Regions from separate parts of the Isoptericola sp. b408 genome, predicted to be linked through region 1. Evidence: riboswitches for the same ligand, from Rfam matches in the RefSeq annotation. Region 1 holds a riboswitch; each other region holds the start of a gene.
The links. A riboswitch is a leader RNA that binds a small molecule or an ion and turns the genes downstream of it on or off. The one in region 1 is predicted to bind cyclic di-AMP.
Positions count from the first base shown of each region.

Region 1 (7,276 bases):
GCCGGGTGTCCTCGAGCGGGCGACCCTCTGTTACCCGGACAGCGTCCACACGCCGCACGACTTCGGCACCCGGGACCGGTCCGGCCTGACGGTGCTGCTGCGCTCGGACCCGTGCCGCGACCCTCTCGACCGCTACGTCGAGGCGCACGTGCACGGCGAGGTTCGCGTCGACCGCGACCTGGAGGCGGTGGTCCTGGACCCCTCTTACCGCGGGACGGCGGTCGCCGCGGCGGCGGAGCGGCTCGGCTGCGCCGTCGAGTGGCACCCCGGCTATCGGGCCTTCCCGACCGCGTTCGACGAGCGCTACCGGGGGCCGGAACCGGTCCGGCTCGCCGAGTCCGTCGCCGCCGAGGGCGAGCTGACGCCCGCGCTGCTGGGCCCGTGGCGCGGAGCCGACGACGTCGACCCCCAGACGCTGAAGCAGGTGTGGCACCTGCTGGCCCGTTACGGACGCCGCAGCGGCGCCCTTCCCTAGCCGGGGCCGCTACGCGACGTCGATCGTGTGGGCGAAGTCGGGTGCGCACGTCGTGCAGAACATGCGGCGGCCGAGGTCGCGCTCGCCGGGTGCCCCGGGGGAGTAGTAGACCTCCTTGTGCGCGTGGGCGGCCCGGGTGTGCTTGATGCACGAGCCGGCGCCGCACTGCGAGCAGACGGTGACCGCCGGGGTGGTGGCCTGGTGCTCGGTGGCGCATTCGAAACAGTTCATGGGACATCTCCTGGTACGTGTCGAGGCTCCGTCGCGCTCGCTGCCGGCCGTCCGGGGCCCCGCGGGTCGTGTCCTCCCATTCTCCCAGCGTCCGGGTGACACGCACGAGGTGTGCACGGTGGGCGTGGAGGCCGGGGGTGCCGCATGATGGCGGGCGAGGAACACGCCGGCGGACCCGACGGAGGGTGAGCGCATGGGAACCGCGGACCAGGTCCAGCTCATCGCCTACGCCGACCGGCTCGGCGGCGACCTGCGGGGGCTGGCGCGCTTCCTGCGCCGCTACGAGGTCGCCGAGTCGTTCGGGGGCGTGCACGTCCTGCCGTTCTACACGCCCTTCGACGGCGCGGACGCCGGCTTCGACCCCGTCGACCACACGGCCGTCGACCCGCGCCTGGGGACATGGGACGACGTGCGTGACCTGTCCCGCACCCACGACGTGATGGTCGACCTCATCGTCAACCACGTCTCCGCCGACTCCGCGGCGTTCCGCGACGTCGTCGCCCACGGCGACGCCTCGCCGTGGGCACCGATGTTCCTCACGATGTCGTCGGTCTTCCCGGACGGCGCACGGGAGGAGGAGCTGGCCCGCATCTACCGGCCCCGGCCCGGGCTGCCGTTCACGGCGCTGCGGCTCGGGGACGCGCTGCGCTACGTGTGGACGACGTTCACGCCCCAGCAGATCGACATCGACCTGAGCTCCGAGCTCGGCCAGGACTACCTCACCTCGATCCTCGACACGGTCGCGGCGGCCGGGGTGCGCCAGGTGCGCCTCGACGCCGTCGGGTACGCGGTCAAGACGCCGGGCAGCACGTGCTTCATGACGCCCGAGACCTTCGCCTTCATCGCGGACTTCGCGGCACGGGCGCGGGAGCGGGGTGTGGACGTCCTGGTCGAGGTGCACTCCTACTACCGGCGTCAGATCGAGATCGCGCGGGAGGTGGACCTCGTCTACGACTTCGCGCTGCCTCCGCTCGTGCTGCACGCGCTGTACACCGGCGACGGCACGGCGCTGCTCGACTGGCTGCGTGAACGTCCCCGCAACGCCGTCACGGTGCTCGACACCCACGACGGGATCGGGGTCATCGACGTCGGCCCCGACCAGACCGTCGAACCGGGGGAGCCGGATCGCCCCGGCCTGCTGGACCCGGCCCAGATCGACGCCCTCGTGGAGGGGATCCACGAGCGGACCGGCGGTGCGTCGGCCGCGGCGACGGGTGCCGCGGCGTCGAACCTCGACCTGTACCAGGTGAACTCGACCTTCTACGACGCGCTCGGCCGCGACGACGCGCGCTATCTCGCCGCGCGAGCGCTCCAGCTCTTCACGCCCGGCATCCCGCAGGTCTACTACGTCGGCCTGCTGGCGGGAGAGAACGACGTCGAGCTCCTGCAGCGTACGGGCGTGGGGCGGGACATCAACCGCCACCACTACACGGCGGAGGAGATCGACGCCGCGCTCGAGACGCCGGTGGTGCGGCGGATGCTGGCCCTGTGCCGGTTCCGCAACACGTTCCCGGCGTTCGACGGCGACGTCGACGCGACGCTCCACGGCACGGTGCTGAGCATGGAGCGCCGCGGCGTCGAGGTGCCCGACGCCGTCGCGGTCCTCGAGGTCGACCTGGCCAGCGGCGCCGGGACCCTGACCTGGTCCTCCGGTGGGCGGGGCGAGGCGTCGGTCGACCTCGCCGCCTTCACCCCGGACGACCTCGGCGGCCCGGTGGGGCCTTGAGATCGTCCGGTCTCAGCCGCCCATCTCGGTGACGGCGTCCGTGTACTCCCAGTGCCACGGCTCGTACTTGTCGTAGATCGCCCAGTCGGGGTTGTCCCAGCCGTAGGCCGGCGCGTTCGCGCGGAGCCAGTCGTAGCGGCTGCCGGAGTACGTCTCCGGGCAGAGGTCCACGGCCAGACCCCACCCGTGGTTCGAGGTGCCGGGCGTGGCGGCCAGGTACCCCTTGGCCTCCTTGGTCGCGACCTGCGCGGAGTAGCTCCGGTAGCCGTCGGTGATGCACATGTTCTCGCCGAAGACCACGCGGTAGGCCAGGTTGAGCCGGGCGAGGGCGACACCCGCGTCGGCGCGGATCCGGGTGGTCCCGTCCCACAGGGTGCACATCTCGCTCTCGGGGACGTACCCGTTGGACCCGGTGCCGCTGGCGTAGCCGTCGCAGCCGGGCAGCGGCGGCGGCGGGGGCTCGGGCGCCGCCTCGACGGACAGGGCGACCTTCTCCGCGGACATCGTGGCGTCCGCCGGCACGACGGTGCCGCCGACCGAGCCACCGGCCGCGCGGGACGTCGTCGGCGCGGCCCGGTCGGCGTTCCGGGAGGCGGCCTGGCCACGGTCGGCGAGCAGGGCCGCCTGCTTCGCGGCGCTCGTCACGGCCGCGAGGTCGGCGGCGGCGTCACCCGGGGCGCGGACGCCGGAGGGCGCGGCCTCCGGGCTCGTGGCGCGCGGCAGCTCGGTCGTGTTGGAGGCCACGGCCATGCCGGTCGTGGTCGCCATCGTGACGGCGAGGCCCAGGCCGATGCTCAGCGGCCAGCTCGTGGGCGCGAGCGAGGACCAGGTCGGGCCGGTGCGGCGGCGTCGAGCCGCGTGGCTCGCGGTGTGTCGTCCCTTGGCACGTGCCCTCGTGGGTGCGGGTCGTGCGGTCGCGTCGGGGAGCGCGGGCAGGTCGCGCGTGTGCCTCATCGGGCGGTGCGGGGTCGCATCGAACATTCTCCTGGCGCCTGCGGGGTTAGCTGTCGGGTTCGGGTCGGAGACTGACCCGGCCGGCAGGGCGTCCCTGCACGGCTTCACCCCGAGGGCACCGTGGTGCCCGAGAGTGGGTCCCCCGTCCCTGTCGTTCGTGTCGTCCGGCTCCGGGGCGGTGACAGGGCTCGGCGCCCGCCTCGGACATCTCACCTGGGGTGTGAGCTGCCTGGACACTATCCCTCCCGCCGCGAGTTGTCACGGGTAGATCACGGGTGCGCTACGTTGACCAACCTCTGACCCGATTCGCAGGAAGAAGGTGGACGATGGCGGAACGGACGTCACGTCGTTCGACGATCGCCGTGCTGGGCCCGGGGGGCGTCGGCGGGCTGGTGGGAGCGCTGGCCGCCCGGGCGGGCCATCGCGTGATCGTCCTGGCCGGCCCCGAGACGGCGTCGACCCTCCGTTCCGACGGCCTCCGCGTCACCAGCGGCTTCTTCGGGGACTTCTCGGCCGAGGTCGAGGCGGACACCGAGCTGCGCGAGCCGGTCGACCTGTGCCTGGTCGCCGTCAAGCACCCGTCGCTGCCGGAGGCCCTGGACCGGGTCCCCGCCGAGCACGTCGCCGCCGGGCTCGTCGTGCCGCTGCTCAACGGGGTCGAGCACGTCGCCGCCCTGCGCGAGCGGTTCGCGCCGGCGTCCGTCGCCGCCGGTGTCATCCGCGTCGAGTCCACCCGGACCGCTCCCGGGCGGATCGTGCACGGCAGCCCCTTCGTCGAGGTGGACCTGGCCAGCAGCACCGCGCCCCCCGACCGGCTCGAGGCCGCGGCGACGATCCTGCGGGACGCGGGGGTCACCACGCTGGTCCGCGACGACGAGGGGGCGATGCTGTGGGGCAAGCTCGGGCTCCTCGCGCCCTTCGCCCTGCTGACGACCTACCACGGGGAGCCGATCGGGACGCTCCGGACCGAGCGTCGCGACACCCTCGCGGCGCTCGTCGCGGAGGTCGCCGCGATCGGCCGGGCCGGCGGCGGTCCCGACACCAGCCAGACGGCCCTGCGCTTCTACGACACGTTCCCGCCCGAGGCGCGCTCGTCCATGCAGCGTGACGCCGAGGCCGGGCGGCCCCTGGAGCTCGACGCCATCGGCGGGGCCGTGCTGCGGGCCGCCGACCGGCACGAGGTCCCCGCACCCCTCACCCGGCGGCTGGTGACCGAGCTCGGCCGGTCCTCGACCTCGTCACCGGGCGCCTCGACGGGAGCCGGCGCCACTGGGTAGCGAGCAGGTGCCCCGGGGGGACATCCTGGAGCCGGCCCCTCGAGGACGAGGTCGACGACGACGGAGGATCCCATGACCGCGAGTCCGCCCGCCACGACCCCGGACGTCGCGACGCCGGACCCCGCGCAGCGTCAGCCGGCACCCCGCACCACCCACCAGGTCGTGAACCAGCCGCCGGAACGCGTCGACGTCAACGAGTACCTGGACTTCCCGGTGCTGCGCGAGGCGGTGCACGCGTTCGGCGGCGACTGGGGCGAGGAGCGACTGGTCGAGGCCGGGGCGCACGTCGGGACCGCGGCATTCCAGCACGCGGCCGAGCGGGCGAACATCCACGAGCCGGTGCTGCACACCCACGACCGGCGTGGCCGCCGCCTCGACGAGGTCGAGTACGACCCCGCCTACCACGAGGTGCTCGCCGCCGCCGTCGAGCGCGGGGCGCACACGGGCGCCTGGGCGGAGCCGGGGCCCGGGGCGAACGTCGTGCGGGGCGCCGTCTTCTCGCTGTTCTCGCAGGTCGAGCCCGGCCATGCGTGCCCCGTCTCGATGACGCACGCGGCCGTGCCCTCCCTGCGGCACGCGCCGGAGCTCGCCGCCGTCTGGGAACCGCGCCTGCTGTCGTCCGCCTACGACGGCACGCCGGCCGCTCCCGGGGACAAACCCGGCGTGCTCGTCGGCATGGCCATGACGGAGAAGCAGGGCGGGTCGGACGTCCGCGCCAACACCACGGCGGCCGTCCCCGCCGGCCCGGCCGGGACGTACCTGCTCACCGGGCACAAGTGGTTCTGCTCGGCCCCGATGTCGGACGCGTTCCTCGTCCTGGCCCAGGCCGGAGGCGAGGACGCCGGGCCGCCCGGGTCACCGACGTGCTTCCTGGTGCCGCGCGTCCTCGAGGACGGCACCCGCAACGCGTTCCGCATCCAGCGGCTCAAGGACAAGCTCGGCAACCGGTCGAACGCGTCGGCGGAGGTCGAGCTCGACGGCACCGTCGGGTATCTCGTCGGGGAGCCCGGCCGCGGGGTGCGCACCATCATCGAGATGGTGTCGCGCACCCGGCTGGACTGCGTCCACGGGTCGGCGGCCGGCATGCGCCAGGGGGTCGCCGAGGCCTTGTGGCACGCGGACCACCGCAGCGCGTTCGGGGCGCACCTGGTCGACCAGCCCGCCATGACGGCCGTGCTCGCCGACCTCGCGCTGGAGTCCGAGGCCGCGACCCTGACCTCGATGCGCCTGGCGGCGGCGTACGACGCCGAGACGGACGCCGAGCGGGCGTTCCGCCGTCTGGCCACGGCGGTGAGCAAGTTCTGGGTGTGCCAGCGCGGCCCGCACCACGCGTTCGAGGCGATGGAGTGCCTGGGCGGCAACGGGTACACCGAGGCGTTCCCGCTGGCACGCCGGTACCGCGAGCAGCCCGTCATGGCCATCTGGGAGGGGTCGGGCAACGTCATCGCCCTGGACGTGCTGCGGGCGATGGCGCGCGAGCCGGAGTCTGTCGAGGCGTTCCGTGCCGAGCTCGGCACGACGGCGGGGGCGCACCCCACCCTGGACGCGCACGTCGCGCGCACGCAGCGGTTGCTCACCGAGCTCGCCCGGTCCGACGACGGCGCGCAGCAGGCGCAGGCCCGCCGCGTCGTCGAGTCGCTCGCCCTGGCGCTGCAGGCGTCGCTGATGGTGCGGCACGCGCCGTCGGGCAGCGCCGAGGCGTTCGTCGCCGCGCGGCTCGGGGAGGACCGCGGCGCCGGCTACGGGGTGCTGCCGGTCGGCACCGACTGCCGGGCGGTGCTGGCACGGCACCGCCGGCGCTGACCGGCGCGCGTCCCGACGCGTCGTCCGGCCGGGCGGGGCGGGGCGTCAGTCCTCGTCGTCGACGAGCAGGTCGGCCGTGACCAGCACGTAGTCCTCGTCGCGCAGGTCCTTGATGATCTTGCCGACGGCGTCGACCGAGGTCGCGTGGATGTCGTGCAGCAGCACGTTGCTCCCGGGCTCCACCTGCTCGCGGACCCGACGGCGGGTCTCCTTCGCGTCGCGGGTCTGCCAGTCGAGCGTGTCGAGGTTCCAGGTCATGACGTCGAGCCCGCTGCGGGTCGCGAGCGTGCGCACCCGGCCGTCGACGTCACCGTAGGGCGGCCGCAGCAGGAACGGGGTGGACCCGGTCGCCTCGCGGATCGCGTCGGAGGTGCTGCGCAGCTCCTCGCGCACCTCGGCGTCGTCGAGGGTGGTGAGCTGCGGGTGGCTCCACGAGTGGTTGGCGACGAGGTGCCCCGCGTCGGCGACGGCGCGGGCGATCTGCGGGTTCTTGGCGACGTTGTCGCCCACCATGAAGAACGTGGCCGGTGCGTCCTTGCGGTCGAGGATCCGCAGCAGCCGTTCGGTCTGCGCCACGGGACCGTCGTCGAAGGTCAGGGCGACGCACTTGTCCACCCGGCAGTCGACGCCCTCGGCACGCGCCGCCGCACGGCGCTCGGCGGTGATCTGGTCCAGCCGGGTGCGCCACAGGGACGTGCTGGTCTCGAGCAGGGTGTCCCGCAGGCGCACGGCCTCGTCGGGGTCCACGGCGTCGACGCCGGCGTCGAGCATCGCCTCGGCGTCGGAGACCGCCGTGTCGAGGGTGCCGAG
Region 1 is NZ_JAUQYQ010000001.1:190,817-198,092, reverse strand. It holds gene Q6347_RS00915 (DUF3626 domain-containing protein) at 1-475, shown strand, start outside; gene Q6347_RS00910 (DUF2180 family protein) at 485-706, opposite strand; gene gtfA (sucrose phosphorylase) at 900-2,432, shown strand; gene Q6347_RS00900 (D-alanyl-D-alanine carboxypeptidase family protein) at 2,445-3,386, opposite strand; cyclic di-AMP (ydaO/yuaA leader) riboswitch at 3,406-3,572, opposite strand; gene Q6347_RS00895 (ketopantoate reductase family protein) at 3,713-4,663, shown strand; gene Q6347_RS00890 (acyl-CoA dehydrogenase family protein) at 4,736-6,466, shown strand; gene Q6347_RS00885 (polysaccharide deacetylase family protein) at 6,512-7,276, opposite strand, start outside.

Region 2 (7,276 bases), 430 kb from region 1:
CGTGGACACCGGCCGCGGCCCGGATCTGTCCGGCGACGCGGTCGAGCCGCTCGCCGTCACGGGCGACGAGGACGAGGTCGTGGCGAGCGGTGGCGAGCTGCCAGGCGATCTCGAGTCCGAGACCGGCGGTCGCACCGGTGACGAGCGCAGTACCCATGACGGCACTCTATGTGTCCTAGGGTGCTCGCGTGCGCATCGCCACGTGGAACGTGAACTCCGTCCGCACGCGGCTGGACCGCGTGCTGGCCTTCCTGGAACGGTCCGGGACGGACGTGCTGGCCGTCCAGGAGACCAAGTGCCGGGACGACCAGTTCCCCCACCGGGCCTTCGAGGAGGCGGGGTACGAGGTGGCGCACACCGGCTACCACCAGTGGAACGGCGTGGCCGTGGTCTCCCGGGTGGGTGTCGAGGACGTGGCGACGTCGTTCCCGCACCAGCCCACGTTCGCCAAGCCCGACGAGGAACCGCGTCTCGAGGCCCGCGCCCTCGGGGCCACCTGCGGCGGCGTGCGGGTCTGGTCGCTGTACGTGCCGCACGGCCGCGCGCTGGACGACCCGCACTACGCCTACAAGCTGGCCTGGCTGGAAGGCCTGCGCACCGACGCCGAGCAGTGGCTGGCGGCGGACCCCGGGGCGCAGCTCGCCCTGCTCGGCGACTGGAACGTCATCCCCCGTGACACCGACGTCTGGGACGTCACGGCGTTCGAGGGCAGGACCCACGTGTCGGCCGCCGAGCGGGCGGCGTTCGAGGCCTTCGGACCTGCGGGGTACACGGAGGTGACGCGCGAGCACCTGCCCGCGCCGCACACGTACACCTACTGGGACTACCAGCAGCTCGCGTTCCCGCGGGACAAGGGGCTGCGCATCGACTTCGCGTACGCCTCGCCGGCGCTGCGCGACCGGGTCACCGGTGCGACGGTCGACCGGGACGAGCGACGCGGCAAGGGCGCCAGCGACCACGTGCCGGTGGTGCTCGACCTGGTCTGAGGCGCCGAGGTGACGGCCGGTCCGGATCGATGTCACGCCGGCCGCCGCGGCGTGTCGGGAGGGCCCCCTCCCTCGCCTCGCTAGGCTCGTGAATGTCTTCACAAGCCTGATGCGAGGAGTCGCCGTGGGTACGCAGATCGATGCCTCCGCCGCCGTGGGCGAGTACGTCGCCCGGGCCGACTGGCGGGTGCACGCCAACGCCAACCAGGGCTACTCCCTCGGTGGCCTCGTCCTGAACGTCGCGGGCAAGACGATCGCGAACTACTGGCTCGACGAGGTGTTCTCCCCCGAGCTGGCCGCCGCGCACCGGCAGGGCGACCTGCACGTCCACGACCTCGACGTGCTCGGCGGCTACTGCGCCGGGTGGTCGCTGCGCCAGCTGCTGTCCGAGGGGTTCGGCGGGGTCGCGGGGGCGGTCGCCTCCTGGCCGCCCCGGCACCTGAGCTCGGCGCTCGGGCAGATCGTCAACTTCTTCGGCACGCTGCAGAACGAGTGGGCGGGGGCCCAGGCCTTCAGCTCCTTCGACACCCTGCTGGCCCCGTACGTCCACGTCGACCGCCTCAGCCAGGCCGAGGTCACCCAGGCCCTGCAGGAGTTCGTCCACAACCTCAACGTGCCGTCCCGCTGGGGCACCCAGACGCCGTTCACCAACCTGACCTTCGACCTCACCTGCCCGCCCGACCTCGCCGACGAGCACCCCGTCGTCGGCGACGACGTCCTCGACGTCACCTACGGCGACCTGCAGGCCGAGTCCGACATGATCAACCGGGCGTTCGTGGCCGTCATGTCCGCCGGGGACGCCGCCGGCCGGGTGTTCACCTTCCCGATCCCGACGTACAACATCACGCCGGACTTCGACTGGGACTCCGAGATCTCCGAGGAGATCTTCGAGATGACCGCGCGGTACGGCACGCCGTACTTCCAGAACTTCATCAGCTCCGACCTGAACCCCGGCGACGTGCGCTCGATGTGCTGCCGCCTCCAGCTCGACCTGCGCGAGCTGCTCGCGCGCGGCAACGGGCTGTTCGGGTCCGGCGAGCAGACCGGCTCGCTCGGCGTGGTCACGATCAACTGCGCCCGGCTCGGGCACGTCCACGGCCCGGACCGCGAGGCGCTGTACGCGGCGCTGGACCGCCTCGTCGACCTCGCCGCCGACGGTCTCGAGGCACGCCGCGAGACGGTCCAGCGGCTCATGGACGGCGGGCTGTACCCCTGGACGCGGCGCTACCTCGGGACGCTCGACGCCCACTTCTCCACCATCGGCGTCAACGGGGTCAACGAGATGATCCGCAACGCCACCGCCGACACCGAGGACATCACCACGCCGGCCGGGCACGCCACGGCCCTCGAGCTGCTCGACCACCTGCGCACGCGCCTCGTCGAGATCCAGGAGCGCACCGGCCACCTGTACAACCTCGAGGCGACCCCTGCCGAGGGCACGACCTACCGGTTCGCCCGCGAGGACCGCGCCCGCTACCCGGGGATCCTGCAGGCGGGGACCCCGGAGCAGCCGTACTACACGAACTCCACCCAGCTCCCGGTCGGCTTCACCGACGACCCGTTCGAGGCACTCGCCCGCCAGGACGAGCTGCAGCGGCGCTACACGGGTGGCACGGTGCTGCACCTCTACCTGGGCGAGCAGATGTCCGGCGCCGAGTCGTGCCGGCTGCTCGTGCGCCGTGCCCTGGAGAACCACCGGCTGCCCTACCTCACGGTGACGCCGACGTTCTCGATCTGCGCCACGCACGGCTACCTCGCGGGCGACGTGCGGTCCTGCCCGACCTGCGGCGCCGGGACCGAGGTGTGGACCCGGGTGATGGGGTACTTCCGCCCCGTGGCGTCCTTCAACACCGGCAAGCAGGGCGAGTACGCCGAGCGCGTGCCGTTCCGGGAGCCCGCGGCCTCCCGGGAGCCCGCGGCGGTGACCGTCGATGTCGCCTGACGCGCCGGCCCGGGCACCGCTGCGCATCGCCGGCTTCGTGCCGTTCTCGACGGTCGACCGGCCCGGTCGTCTGGTCGCCACCGCGTTCACCCAGGGATGCCCGTGGCGGTGCACCTACTGCCACAACCCCTCCCTGATCGACCCCCGGCGGCGGCCCGGTGCGACCTGGTCGGAGGTCCTCGAGCTGCTGCGCAAGCGCCGCAGCCTCCTGGACGGCCTGGTGATCTCCGGCGGTGAACCCACCCTCCAGCCCGGCCTGGCGGACGCCTGCCGCGACGTCCGCGACCTCGGGCTCGAGGTCGGCGTGCACTCCGGCGGCCCCTGGCCGACCCGGCTCGCCCGCGTGCTGCCCCTGGTGGACTGGGTCGGCCTGGACATCAAGGCGGTGCCGGACCGGTACGAGCTCGTCACCGGAGCGGCACCGTCCGGGCGGGCGGCGTGGGAGTCGGCCCGGCTCGTGGTCGAGTCCGGGGTCGACCACGAGATCCGCACCACCGTCGACCCCACCGTGCACACCCGCGAGGACGTCCTGGCGATCGGCGCGCGCCTCACCGCGCTCGGCGTCCGCCGGTGGGTGCTGCAGGAGGCGCGACCGGACGGCGCACGGGCCGGGTGGGTGCGCCGCCTGGACCGCCGACGGCTGTCCGACGTGCTGCGCGAGGACGACCTGCCGGGCGTCGAGCGCCGCGTGGGGGTCTGAACCGCCCGGACCCGGAAGGAGCGCCCGGCTCGGTAGGTTGGCTCCCATGACCGAGCGCCCCGAGGACGACCTCTCCTTCGCCTCGCCCGGCCCGGAGGCGTCCGGCCCCGCCCCGGACGGGACGCGGGGTCCGGCCCGTCCCTCCCCCGGCCCGGCACCGACGGGCGCATCGGACCGCCGGCCGGTGGACCCCGGGGCCCGCTGGGGCGCCCCCGGACCCACGCCGGCCGAGCGCGCCGCGGCGCGGCGCCGGGCCCGGATCTGGGTGCTGTCGGTCCTCGCCCTGATCCTGCTCGTGGTCGGCGGCGCCGTGGGGGCCTCCTACCTGACGACGAGCACGCGCGAGGAGGCGTGGGAACCCGTCGCGGCCGACGTCACCGCGCCGCAGACCGTCAACGCCGTGCAGCTCGTCCTCGGCTCGTGCCTCGCCGAGGCCCCGACCGACGGCGCCGTGGGACGCGTCGAGGTGGTGCCGTGCGGCGAGCCGCACGCGGCCGAGGTGGTCGGGCGCACCGACGCGTCGGCGGACGCCGTCTGGCCCGGCGCGGACGAGGCCGCGGCCCGCACCGCGCGGGGCTGCACCCCGGACCTCCTGGGCCCGCAGGCGCGCGCGGACGACTCCACACGGGTCGAGCTGGTGGTCTGGGCGCCGAGCGAGGAGTCCTGGGCCGCCGGGGACCGCACGGGGCTGTGCGTGGCCGTCGTGGACGGCACGCGGACCGGCTCGCTCCTGGACTGAGCGGCCGGGAACGTCATCGGATCGGTGCCCGATCTTCACCTCCCCGGCACCCCGGATGGGTCGATCGCCCGATCCCGGCCCTCGGTCGACGGCCGTTTCCGACGGTTCCGGCGTGCCGTGTCCGTCATGTCGGACAGCGTCCCGCCGCCGGATCCCTTCACACCGCCTCCACCATCGGCGCAGGAGGTGACCGTTATCTGACCGTGACCTCCGACCGTTTCGGGGCTAGCGTCCTGTCGTCGCCCGGAGACCGGGCGGCGACCGGCCCGGTGCCCAGTGCTGCCGACGGGACGGCCCACCGGAGCACCGACGGCAGCAGCGGGAGACCCAGGTTCTTCGGGTGACGTCAGCGCCACCCTCGGGGTGAAGCCGTCCATCGGCGGCAGGCCACCACTTCTCGGCCTAACCCGACAGCTCATCTCGCCGGCTGGAGGAGTACCCCATGTCCACACCCTCGCTGGATGCTGCGCGCCCGCAGGGTGCCGTGCGCACCCCCAGGAAACGCCACGCCGCCGTCGCCATGACGCTCACGGCGGCCCTCGCCGGCGGCACGCTGGTCGCCGGCGCCGGATCGGCCGCCGCCGACGACGCGCTCACGACCACCACGGACGAGACCGTCGCCGGCGATACCACCTCGGCCGGCACGACCACCACGGACGCGACCGACACGTCGGTCTCCGACGGCACCGCGACCCCGACGCCGGAACCCGTCGTCGAGGACACCGCGTCGCCCGAGCCGACGACCACCACGGACGGGACGACCACGACCCCGACCGAGGAACCGGCCGCCGAGGACACCGGCACCGCCACCGAGGAGCCCGTCGTCGTGAGCACGACGCCCGACGTCTCGGTGTCGAAGTCCCGCAGCACCGGCCGCAAGGGACAGGGCCACACCCGCCCCCGCTACACGGTCCGCGCGACCGCGGACGGCGAGGCGTTCGCCGGCCGGGTCCGGCTCTACGTCCAGGGCACCAAGGTCGCGGTCAAGAGCCTCGACGGGGACGGCACGATCCACTTCCGCCCCGGGTTCTCCCACTACGACGTCGGCCGCAACGGCATCCGCGTCGTCGTCGCGCCGGCCGCCTCCACCGGGTTGGAGCAGGTGACGAAGCACCGCAGGGTGTGGATCAAGCCCAAGGCGACGACCAACATGTACGTCTCCAAGAGCCGTCACACGGCCACGAAGGGCAAGTGGCACACCCGCCCGAAGTACACGGTGAAGCTGCGCAAGTGGGGCGAGCCCGTCCAGGGCCGCGTGCGCCTGTTCATCTCCGGCGACAAGGTCGCCGTGAAGAAGACCAACAAGTACGGGGTCGTCCGGTTCCGGCCGGGGCTCGGCAAGTACGACCTGGGCAAGAACAGGATCCGCGTCGTCGGGGTGCCGGCCCGGGCCGAGGGACTCAAGAAGTCGACCAAGTACCGGAAGGTCCACGTCAAGCCGAAGATGACCCGCGGCCAGAAGGTCGTCCGGGTCGCCCACAACTACATCGGGCACCGGTACTCGTGGGGCGGCACGTCGCCCGCCACCGGGTTCGACTGCTCGGGGTTCACGTCCTACGTGTACAAGAAGGCGATCGGCAAGACCCTGCCGCGCTCGTCGTCGGCCCAGGCCTCTCTCGGCACGCGCGTCTCGCGCAGCAACGCCCGGCAGGGCGACCTGGTCTACTCGCCGGGGCACATCGGGATCTACGCCGGCAACGGCCGGATCATCGAGTCGGCCCGTCCGGGCGTCGGCGTGGTGAAGCGCCAGATCTGGCAGAGCAGCCCGCGGTTCATCCGCATCTGACCGGCACCGGTCCGGGCGCCGCGAGCGCCCGACGGCCCCGCCTTCCGCACGGAGGGCGGGGCCGTCGTCGTCCCGGCGACGATCAGGCCAGCGAGAGCCCCTCGGCACCCTCGACCCGGTCGACGACGACGGTGTCCCCGTCGGCCGTCTCGCCGGACAGCAGCCGGCGGGCCAGCCGGTCGCCGATCTCGCGCTGGACGAGCCGCCGCAGCGGGCGGGCGCCGTAGGCGGGGTCGTACCCCTCGACCGCCAGCCACCGGCGAGCGGACGGCGTCACGTCGAGCGTGATGCGCCGGTCGGCCAGCCGCTGGGCGAGCGCCGCGACCTGCAGCTCGACGATCCGTCCCAGCTCGTCGAGGGACAGCGCGTCGAAGAGGACCACGTCGTCCAGCCGGTTGAGGAACTCGGGCTTGAAGGCCGTGCGCACCGCCGTCATGACGCTCTCGCGCTTGGCCTCCTGGTCCATCACCGGGTCGACGAGGAACTGCGAGCCGAGGTTCGAGGTCAGCACCAGGATGGTGTTGCGGAAGTCGACGGTGCGGCCCTGGCCGTCGGTGAGGCGACCGTCGTCGAGCACCTGCAGCAGGATGTCGAAGACCTCGGGGTGGGCCTTCTCCACCTCGTCGAGCAGCACCACGGAGTAGGGCCGACGGCGCACGGCCTCGGTGAGCTGCCCGCCCTCCTCGTAGCCGACGTACCCGGGGGGTGCGCCGACCAGCCGCGCCACCGAGTGCTTCTCGGAGTACTCGGACATGTCGATGCGCACCATGGCGCGCTCGTCGTCGAAGAGGAACTCGGCCAGGGACTTGGCGAGCTCGGTCTTGCCGACACCGGTCGGCCCGAGGAACAGGAAGGACCCCGTGGGCCGGTCGGGGTCCGCCACCCCGGCCCGCGAGCGCCGCACGGCGTCGGACACGGAGCGCACCGCCGCCTGCTGCCCGATGAGCCGCTCGCCGAGCACGTCCTCCATGTGCAGGAGCTTCTCGGTCTCCCCCTGGAGCATGCGGCCGGCGGGGATGCCGGTCCAGGCCGAGACGACCTCGGCGACCTCGTCCGCCCCGACCTTGTCGGCGATCATCGGCGTCTCGTGCGCCGCCTCCTCGGCCGCCTCCTCGGAGGCCTC
Region 2 is NZ_JAUQYQ010000001.1:616,226-623,501, reverse strand. It holds gene Q6347_RS02815 (SDR family oxidoreductase) at 1-157, opposite strand, end outside; gene Q6347_RS02810 (exodeoxyribonuclease III) at 189-986, shown strand; gene Q6347_RS02805 (ribonucleoside triphosphate reductase) at 1,096-2,928, shown strand; gene Q6347_RS02800 (anaerobic ribonucleoside-triphosphate reductase activating protein) at 2,918-3,628, shown strand; gene Q6347_RS02795 (septum formation family protein) at 3,675-4,367, shown strand; cyclic di-AMP (ydaO/yuaA leader) riboswitch at 4,662-4,805, shown strand; gene Q6347_RS02790 (C40 family peptidase) at 4,810-6,153, shown strand; gene clpB (ATP-dependent chaperone ClpB) at 6,236-7,276, opposite strand, start outside.
Region 2: linked by a shared signal. The riboswitch ahead of Q6347_RS02790 (C40 family peptidase) and the one ahead of Q6347_RS00900 (D-alanyl-D-alanine carboxypeptidase family protein) in region 1 are both predicted to bind cyclic di-AMP.

Region 3 (7,276 bases), on a different contig from region 1:
CTGTCCGGCGCGGCCGAGCTCTGGCACGTGTACGCCTTCGCGCTCGGCCTCGGGGTCGCGACCGCCTTCGACAACCCCGTGCGCCAGGCCTTCGTCGCCGAGCTCGTGCCCCCGGAGCGGCTGTCCAACGCCGTCGGCCTCAACAGCGCGTCCTTCAACGCCGCCCGACTGGTCGGACCGGGCGCCGCCGGCCTGCTCATCGCCGCCGTCGGCTCCGGCTGGGTGTTCGTCATCAACGGCCTGACCTTCGCCGCCACGATCGCGGCCGTGGCGCTCATGCGCCCCGCCGCCATGTGGGTCAAGGACCGGGCACCGCGCGGCAAGGGGCAGATCCTCGAGGGTCTGCGGTACGTGCGGGGACGCTCCGACATCGTCGTGATCATGGTGGTCATGGCCGTCGTGTCCACCTTCGGCCTCAACTTCCAGCTCACCAGCGCGATGATGGCGCGGGTCGAGTTCGACCGCGGCGCCGGCGAGTTCGGGCTGCTCGGCTCCGTGCTGGCGATCGGGTCGCTGACCGGCGCGCTGCTCGCCGCCCGGCGCGAGCGCCCGCGGGTGCGGCTCGTCATCGGTGCGGCCTTCGCCTTCGCGGTCGCGACGGCGGTCAACGCCCTCATGCCGACCTACTGGCTCTACGTCGTCACGACCATCCCGGTCGGCCTGTCCGCGCTGACGATGATGACCGCGGCCAACTCCACCATCCAGACCTCGATCGACCCGGTGATGCGCGGGCGGGTCATGGCCCTCTACATGATGGTGTTCCTCGGCTCCACGCCGATCGGCTCACCCGTCGTCGGCTGGATCGGCGAGGCGTTCGGGCCGCGCTGGTCGATCCTCGTCGGGTCGATCACCACCCTCGCCGTGGCGCTCGCGGCCACCGTCTGGGCGATGCGGTCCTGGCGCGTCACGGTGCGCTACCGGCTGCTGCGCCGACCGCACCTCGAGGTCGTCTATCTCGACCCGCCGGTCCCGGCCGGGGACGAGCCGGTCCCGGCGGAGCAGGCCCGGCCGGCCTGACGTCGGGCGCGCCGGCCGCGCTCGCCGTCCCCGTCAGCCTCGTCAGCCGAGCCGGTCGACCACGTAGGTGATGCACTCCGTGAGCGCCGCGACGTCGTCCGGGTCCACCGCGGGGAACATGCCGACGCGCAGCTGGTTGCGGCCCAGCTTGCGGTAGGGGAAGACGTCGAGGATCCCGTGGTCGCGGAGCAGCCCGACGACGGCCCCCGCGTCGACCGACGGGTCCAGGTCGATCGTGCCCACCACCGGGGAGCGCTCCGCCGGGTCGGTGACGAAGGGTGTCGCCCACGGCGTCGCCGCCGCCCAGCCGTACAGGACCTGCGCCGAGCGCTCGCAGCGGCGCACGGACCAGTCCAGCCCGCCGTGCTCGAGCAGCCACTCGACCTGGTCGGCCAGCATGACCAGCGTCCCGACGGCGGGGGTGTTCAGCGTCTGGTCCTGGCGGGAGTTCTCCAGCGCCGTGGTCAGCGACAGGAACTCCGGCACCCACCGGCCGTCGCCGGACGACTCCACCTCCCGGGCGCGCTCCACGGCCGCCGGGGAGCACAGCGCCAGCCACAGGCCGCCGTCGGCGGCGAAGGCCTTCTGCGGGCCGAAGTAGTAGACGTCGGTCTCGTGCAGGTCGACCGGCAGCGCGCCCGCACCCGAGGTCGCGTCGGTCAGCAGGAGCTGGTCGGGGCCGCCCGGGCGGCGCACGGGGGCGACCGCCCCGGTCGAGGTCTCGTTGTGCGGGGTGGCGTAGACGTCCACGGCGTCCGACGGCGTCAGGTGGGCCACCGTCCCGGGTGCGGCCTCGACCACCTCGGGGTCGTCGAGGAAGGGTGCCCGGGCGGTGGCGGCGGCGAACTTGGCCCCGAACTCCCCGAACACGGCATGCTGGGCCCGCCGTCGGACGAGGGACGCCGTGGCGACCTCCCAGAAGGCGGTCGACCCGCCGTTGCCGAGGGCCACCTCGTACCCCGCGGGCAGGTCGAACAACTCGGTCAGGCCCGTGCGCACCCGGTGCACCAGATCCTTGACCGGCGCCTGCCGGTGCGACGTGCCGAGCACCGGGCGTGCCGGGTCGCCGGCCGCGACGAGGGCCTCGACCTGGCCCGTGCGCACCTTGGAGGGGCCGGAGCCGAAGCGGCCGTCGGAGGGCAGCATCGACGCGGGGATCTGGAGGGTCATGCGAATAGACTAGGCCCGGGCCTCAAGACGGGAGCGGACGTGACGGACCTGATCGACACCACCGAGATGTACCTGAAGACGATCTACGAGCTGGGTGAGGAAGGCATCACGCCGCTGCGCGCCCGGATCGCGGAACGTCTGGGGCACTCGGGCCCGACCGTCTCCCAGACGGTCGCGCGGATGGAGCGGGACGGTCTGGTCGTCGTCACCGGTGACCGGCACCTCGAGCTGACCGCCGACGGTCAGGAGAAGGCCGTGCGGGTCATGCGCAAGCACCGTCTGGCCGAGCGTCTGCTCACCGACGTCATCAAGCTCGACTGGCCGCAGGTGCACAACGAGGCCTGCCGGTGGGAGCACGTCATGAGCGACCTCGTCGAGCGTCGGCTGGTGACCCTGCTCGACCACCCGCACCACGACCCGTACGGCAACCCGATCCCGGGGCTGTCGGAGCTGGGGGAGCAGTACGAGGAGCTGCCGTTCCTCGAGGGCGTGCAGTCCCTGCCGCTGTACCTGGAGTCCGGGGCCGACGCCTCCGCGACGGTCGTGCTGCGCCGCATCGCCGAGCCGGTCCAGGTCGACGACGAGTTCCTCCTGCGGCTGTCCGACGCGGGCCTCTTCCCGGGCGCGAGCATCGAGGTGGAGCGCGCCGGCGACGACTTCGTCGTCCGTCTGGTCGACGGTGACGGTGCCCTGGAGCTGCCGGAGGAGCTGGCCAAGCACCTCTTCGTCGCAGCCCGCTGAGATCTCGACGCGACGCATCGGACGCGAGACGTGACCGGAGCGTGACATCGGCGGGGAGGTTCCGGTACGGTCAGACTCGCTCGCGCGGGTGTCTCGCGCGAGTACCGGGACGGGCGCCTAACCCTGTCACCGTCCTGGTTCCCACGGATGACCGCACGACAGGGGCGGGGGACCCACGATTCGGGCACCGGTGACGGTGTCCTCGGGGTGAAGTCCCACGGTTCGTACGGACCGCGGGGCCGGGTGTTTTCTCCCACCCGAACCCGACAGCTGACCTCGTAGGCGAACGGAGAGGTTGAACGTGACTGCTCGCAGCATGCGCGGTAAGCACCGCGCCGCACGCCGCCCCATGATGGCGGCCCCCTCCGCGGCCGCAGGCCGTCGGGCTGCTGTGGTGGCGACCGCCGGTGGTCTCCTGGTTTCCACGATCGGTGGCGCGAGCGCCGCCCACGCGGCGCCGGTGGACGCGGACGCGGCCAAGAAGCTGAGCACCGTGGACCTGGGTGCGCTGACCGACCAGGCGCGCCAGGCGCTCGAGGCGGCCCCGGTGGTCACCGTCGACGCCGAGGCCAAGGTCCAGGTCGAGCGCGTGACGCCCACGATCGTCGAGCGGGCGGACATCAAGGCCGCGCCGGAGCCCGAGCCGGAGCCCGTGCGCGAGGCGGCGCCGTCGCGCTCCTCCGAGCGCGAGTCGCTCTCGAGCTCGTCCTCCTCCTCCTCGACGACGACGTCCTCCTCGGCCACCACGGCCGTGCCGGACTCCGCCGTCGGGTCGACGATCGTCTCCATCGCCTCGCGCTACGTGGGCGTCCCGTACGTCTCCGGTGGCACCACGCCGTCCGGCTTCGACTGCTCCGGGTTCACCCAGTACGTGTACGCCCAGGCCGGTATCTCGCTGCCGCGGTCGTCCTCGGACCAGCGCTACGCCGGCAGCGTGGTCTCCCGCTCCGCCGCGCAGCCGGGCGACCTCATCTGGACCCCGGGCCACATCTCCATCTACGCGGGTGGCAACACGCAGATCGACGCCCCGCGTCCGGGCAAGACGATCCAGTTCCGGAACATCTGGCAGTCCAACCCGACCTTCATCCGAGTCGGCTGAGACGCCGGCACCTCGTGCCGAGGGCCCTGTCGCGCGCAGAGCGCGGCAGGGCCCTCTGTCGTGCCGCGAGGTGCTCCCGGGGGTCCCGGACGCCGGACACCCCTCGAGGGACTCAGCGGGGGGCGCAGTGCCCTCTGCGGGCCCCTCGGACGTGTATCGCCGCAGATCGTGATCGAAACGTGACATCGGGGCGTGTATCAGATACCGTTCTCGCGTCCGGTGGAGCAGTCTGCCGGACCTCGACCGGACGCCGAGCCCTGCCGCCGGTCGGGAACCGAGACCCTAGGCAGGGGCGGGGGACCCACTCTCGGGCACCGGACACGGTGTCCTCGGGGTGAAGTCCCACGGTTCGTCCGAACCGTGGGGCCGGGTGATTTCTCCCACCCGAACCCGACAGCTGACTTCGTAGGCGGACAGGAGAGGGAAGACGTGAACGCACGCACCACGACGCGCGGTCGGCACCTGGCCGCCCGCCGCCCCATCACCGCACCATCTGCAGCCGCGAGCCGTCGTGCTGCCGTGATGGCCACCGCCGGCGGTCTGCTGGTCTCCACGATCGGTGGCGCCACCGCCGCGCACGCCGCGCCCGTGGACTCGGACGCGGCCAAGAAGCTGAGCACCGTGGACCTCGGTTCGCTGACCGACCAGGCCCGCGAGGCCCTGGAGTCCGCGCCCGTGGTCACCGTCGACTCCGGTGCCAAGGTCCAGGTCGAGCGCGTGACGCCGAAGATCGCCGAGAAGGCGGACATCAAGGCGGCCCCCGAGCCCGAGCCCGAGCCGGAGCCCGTGCGCGAGACGACCACCTCGCGCTCCGCCGAGCGGGAGCCCACGTCGACGTCGAGCTCGTCCTCGTCGTCGTCCTCGTCCTCGTCGAGCTCGACCGAGAGCTCCAGCTCCAGCTCCTCGACGCCGACGGCCGACAGCTCGCGGGGTTCGCAGGTCGTGTCCATCGCGGCCCGCTACCTCGGCACGCCGTACGTCGTCGGCGGCGCCTCGCCGTCCGGGTTCGACTGCTCGGGCCTGGTGACCTACGTGTACGCGCAGGTCGGCGTCTCGCTGCCGCACTCCTCGAGCGCGATCCTCAGCGCGTCCAACACGACGCAGATCTCGCAGTCGTCGGCGCAGCCGGGCGACCTCATCTGGTCCCCGGGGCACATCTCGATCTACATCGGCAACGGCCAGCAGATCGAGGCCACGCGCCCCGGCGGCTGGACCGTCCGCCAGTCCAGCCTCTGGCAGTCCAGCCCGACCTTCCTGCGGGTCACCGGCTGACCGACGCCTCGACCGTCCGCCCCGACGCCCCGGCACTCCTCGTGAGTGCCGGGGCGTCGTGCGTCCGGGCACGGCCCGGCCCCCGAGCGCGCCACGCGGTGTCGCCGGGCGGCCTTTGCTGCGTCTTGCGGGGCGCTTTCGTTAGGCTTGAACCAGGCGGATGCCGGACGGCGAGGTCCGGACGCAGACGGGAGGCGCGAGATGACACGTCCTGAGGTCGTCCTGGTGGGGGTCGACGGTTCCGACGCGAGCATGCACGCCCTGGACTGGGCCGCGGCGTACGCGGCACGTGTCGGGTGGAGCCTGCACGTCGTGTGCAGCTACTCGTTGCCGTCCTTCACGGCCGCCTCCCTGGACGGCGGCTACGCGGCCCTCGACGACACCGCGATCGCCGAGGGGGCCAAGGCGGTGCTGTCCGAGGCCACGGCAAGGGTCGAGGGGATCGGCGTCCCGGTCACGGGGACGGTCGCCACCGGGGACGCCGCCGGGGTGCTCGTCGAGATGTCCGCGGAGGCGTGCCTGGCCGTCGTGGGGACGCGCGGGCGCGGCGGATTCACGGAGCGTCTGCTGGGGACGGTGTCCTCGGCGCTGCCGGCCCACGCGCACTGCCCGACGGTGGTCGTGCCCTACCGGCAGGAGGTCGCCGAGACCGACGACCCGGAGCGGCGCGACGGCGACCGGATCCACGACGTGCGGCGGATCGTCGTCGGGGTCGACGGGTCGCCGACCGCGGAGATCGCGTTGCGGCACGCCGTCGAGCAGGCCGAGACCTGGGACGCCGAGCTCGTCGCCGTGGCCGGGGTCCCGCTGGGCAGCGGGGCCGGCGTGCTGGCGTGGCTGCCGTCCCAGATCGACCACGAGCAGATCCTCGACGACGTCAAGGCAGGTCTGGACGTCATCGTCGACCGGGTCGCGGCCGAGCACCCGGGGCTGACGATCAAGCGCCACGTCCTGGACGGGTCCGGTGCCGAGCTCCTGACGGAGTTCTCGGGCGCGGCGGACCTCGTCGTGGTCGGTTCGCGGGGGCGGGGCGGGTTCCGCGGGCTGCTGCTCGGGTCGACGAGCCAGGCCGTGCTGCACCACTCCAAGTGCCCGGTGCTCGTGGTCACCCGCCGGTGCGACGAGGAGCTGCAGGCCGACTCGGCCGCCTGACCGCCTGTTGTGGGCATGAAATCGGCAGCCCGACACGGGTCCGCGCCTGCAGATTCCACGCCCACAACGCGGGGTTGTGGATGACGGGCCCGCGGCGGGGCATGGCTCTGCCACGGTCGTGGCGTGCTGCGAACCACGGCGGAGGGACCCACCCGTGAACCGTTCCGCGTCGCCGACGCGCTCGCTCAGGGGGCGGACCCCGCCGCGCTGCGCCGGGTCGACCTCGACGCGCCGTTCCACGGCGTCCGCGCCCCTGCCGCGTCCGTCTCCGACCTGGAGGGACGGTGCCGGGCACTGATGGCCGTGCTGGACGACGGTGTCGTCTTCAGCCACGTCACGGCGCTGCGGCTGCTCGGGGTCGACGTGCCGTGGACCCTGCGGCACGAGGCGGGCGACGACGCGCCGCCGCACGTCGTCACCTCGCGCGAGGCGGACCGGCCGCAGCGTCAGGACGTGGTCGCCCACCGGTCACGGCAGGAGTTCCTGGACACCATGGTGGTCCGAGGGCTCCCGGTCACCACGCCGGCGCAGACGTTCGTGCATGTCGCGGCAGGCCTCCGGGTGCCGGACGACGTCGTCGTGCTCGGTGACGCGATGATGCGGCACCGGCGCGAGCTCGTGCTGCCCGCGCAACTGGCCGACGTCGCCGGACGGACGCGGAAGGTCAAGGGGATCGCCCAGGTCCGCGCCCAGGTCCCGCGGGTCCGACCCGGCACCGACTCGGTGATGGAGACGCGGACCCGCCTGCGGCTCACCGACGCCGGCCTGCCGGAACCGCTGGTCAACGCCACCCTCCGGCTGGCCGACGGGACCTACGTCAAACGC
Region 3 is NZ_JAUQYQ010000004.1:313,705-320,980, forward strand. It holds gene Q6347_RS12955 (MFS transporter) at 1-1,017, shown strand, start outside; gene serC (phosphoserine transaminase) at 1,060-2,187, opposite strand; gene Q6347_RS12965 (metal-dependent transcriptional regulator) at 2,227-2,928, shown strand; cyclic di-AMP (ydaO/yuaA leader) riboswitch at 3,064-3,227, shown strand; gene Q6347_RS12970 (C40 family peptidase) at 3,230-4,027, shown strand; cyclic di-AMP (ydaO/yuaA leader) riboswitch at 4,290-4,454, shown strand; gene Q6347_RS12975 (C40 family peptidase) at 4,457-5,299, shown strand; gene Q6347_RS12980 (universal stress protein) at 5,501-6,451, shown strand; gene Q6347_RS12985 (DUF559 domain-containing protein) at 6,575-7,276, shown strand, end outside.
Region 3: linked by a shared signal. The riboswitch ahead of Q6347_RS12970 (C40 family peptidase) and the one ahead of Q6347_RS00900 (D-alanyl-D-alanine carboxypeptidase family protein) in region 1 are both predicted to bind cyclic di-AMP.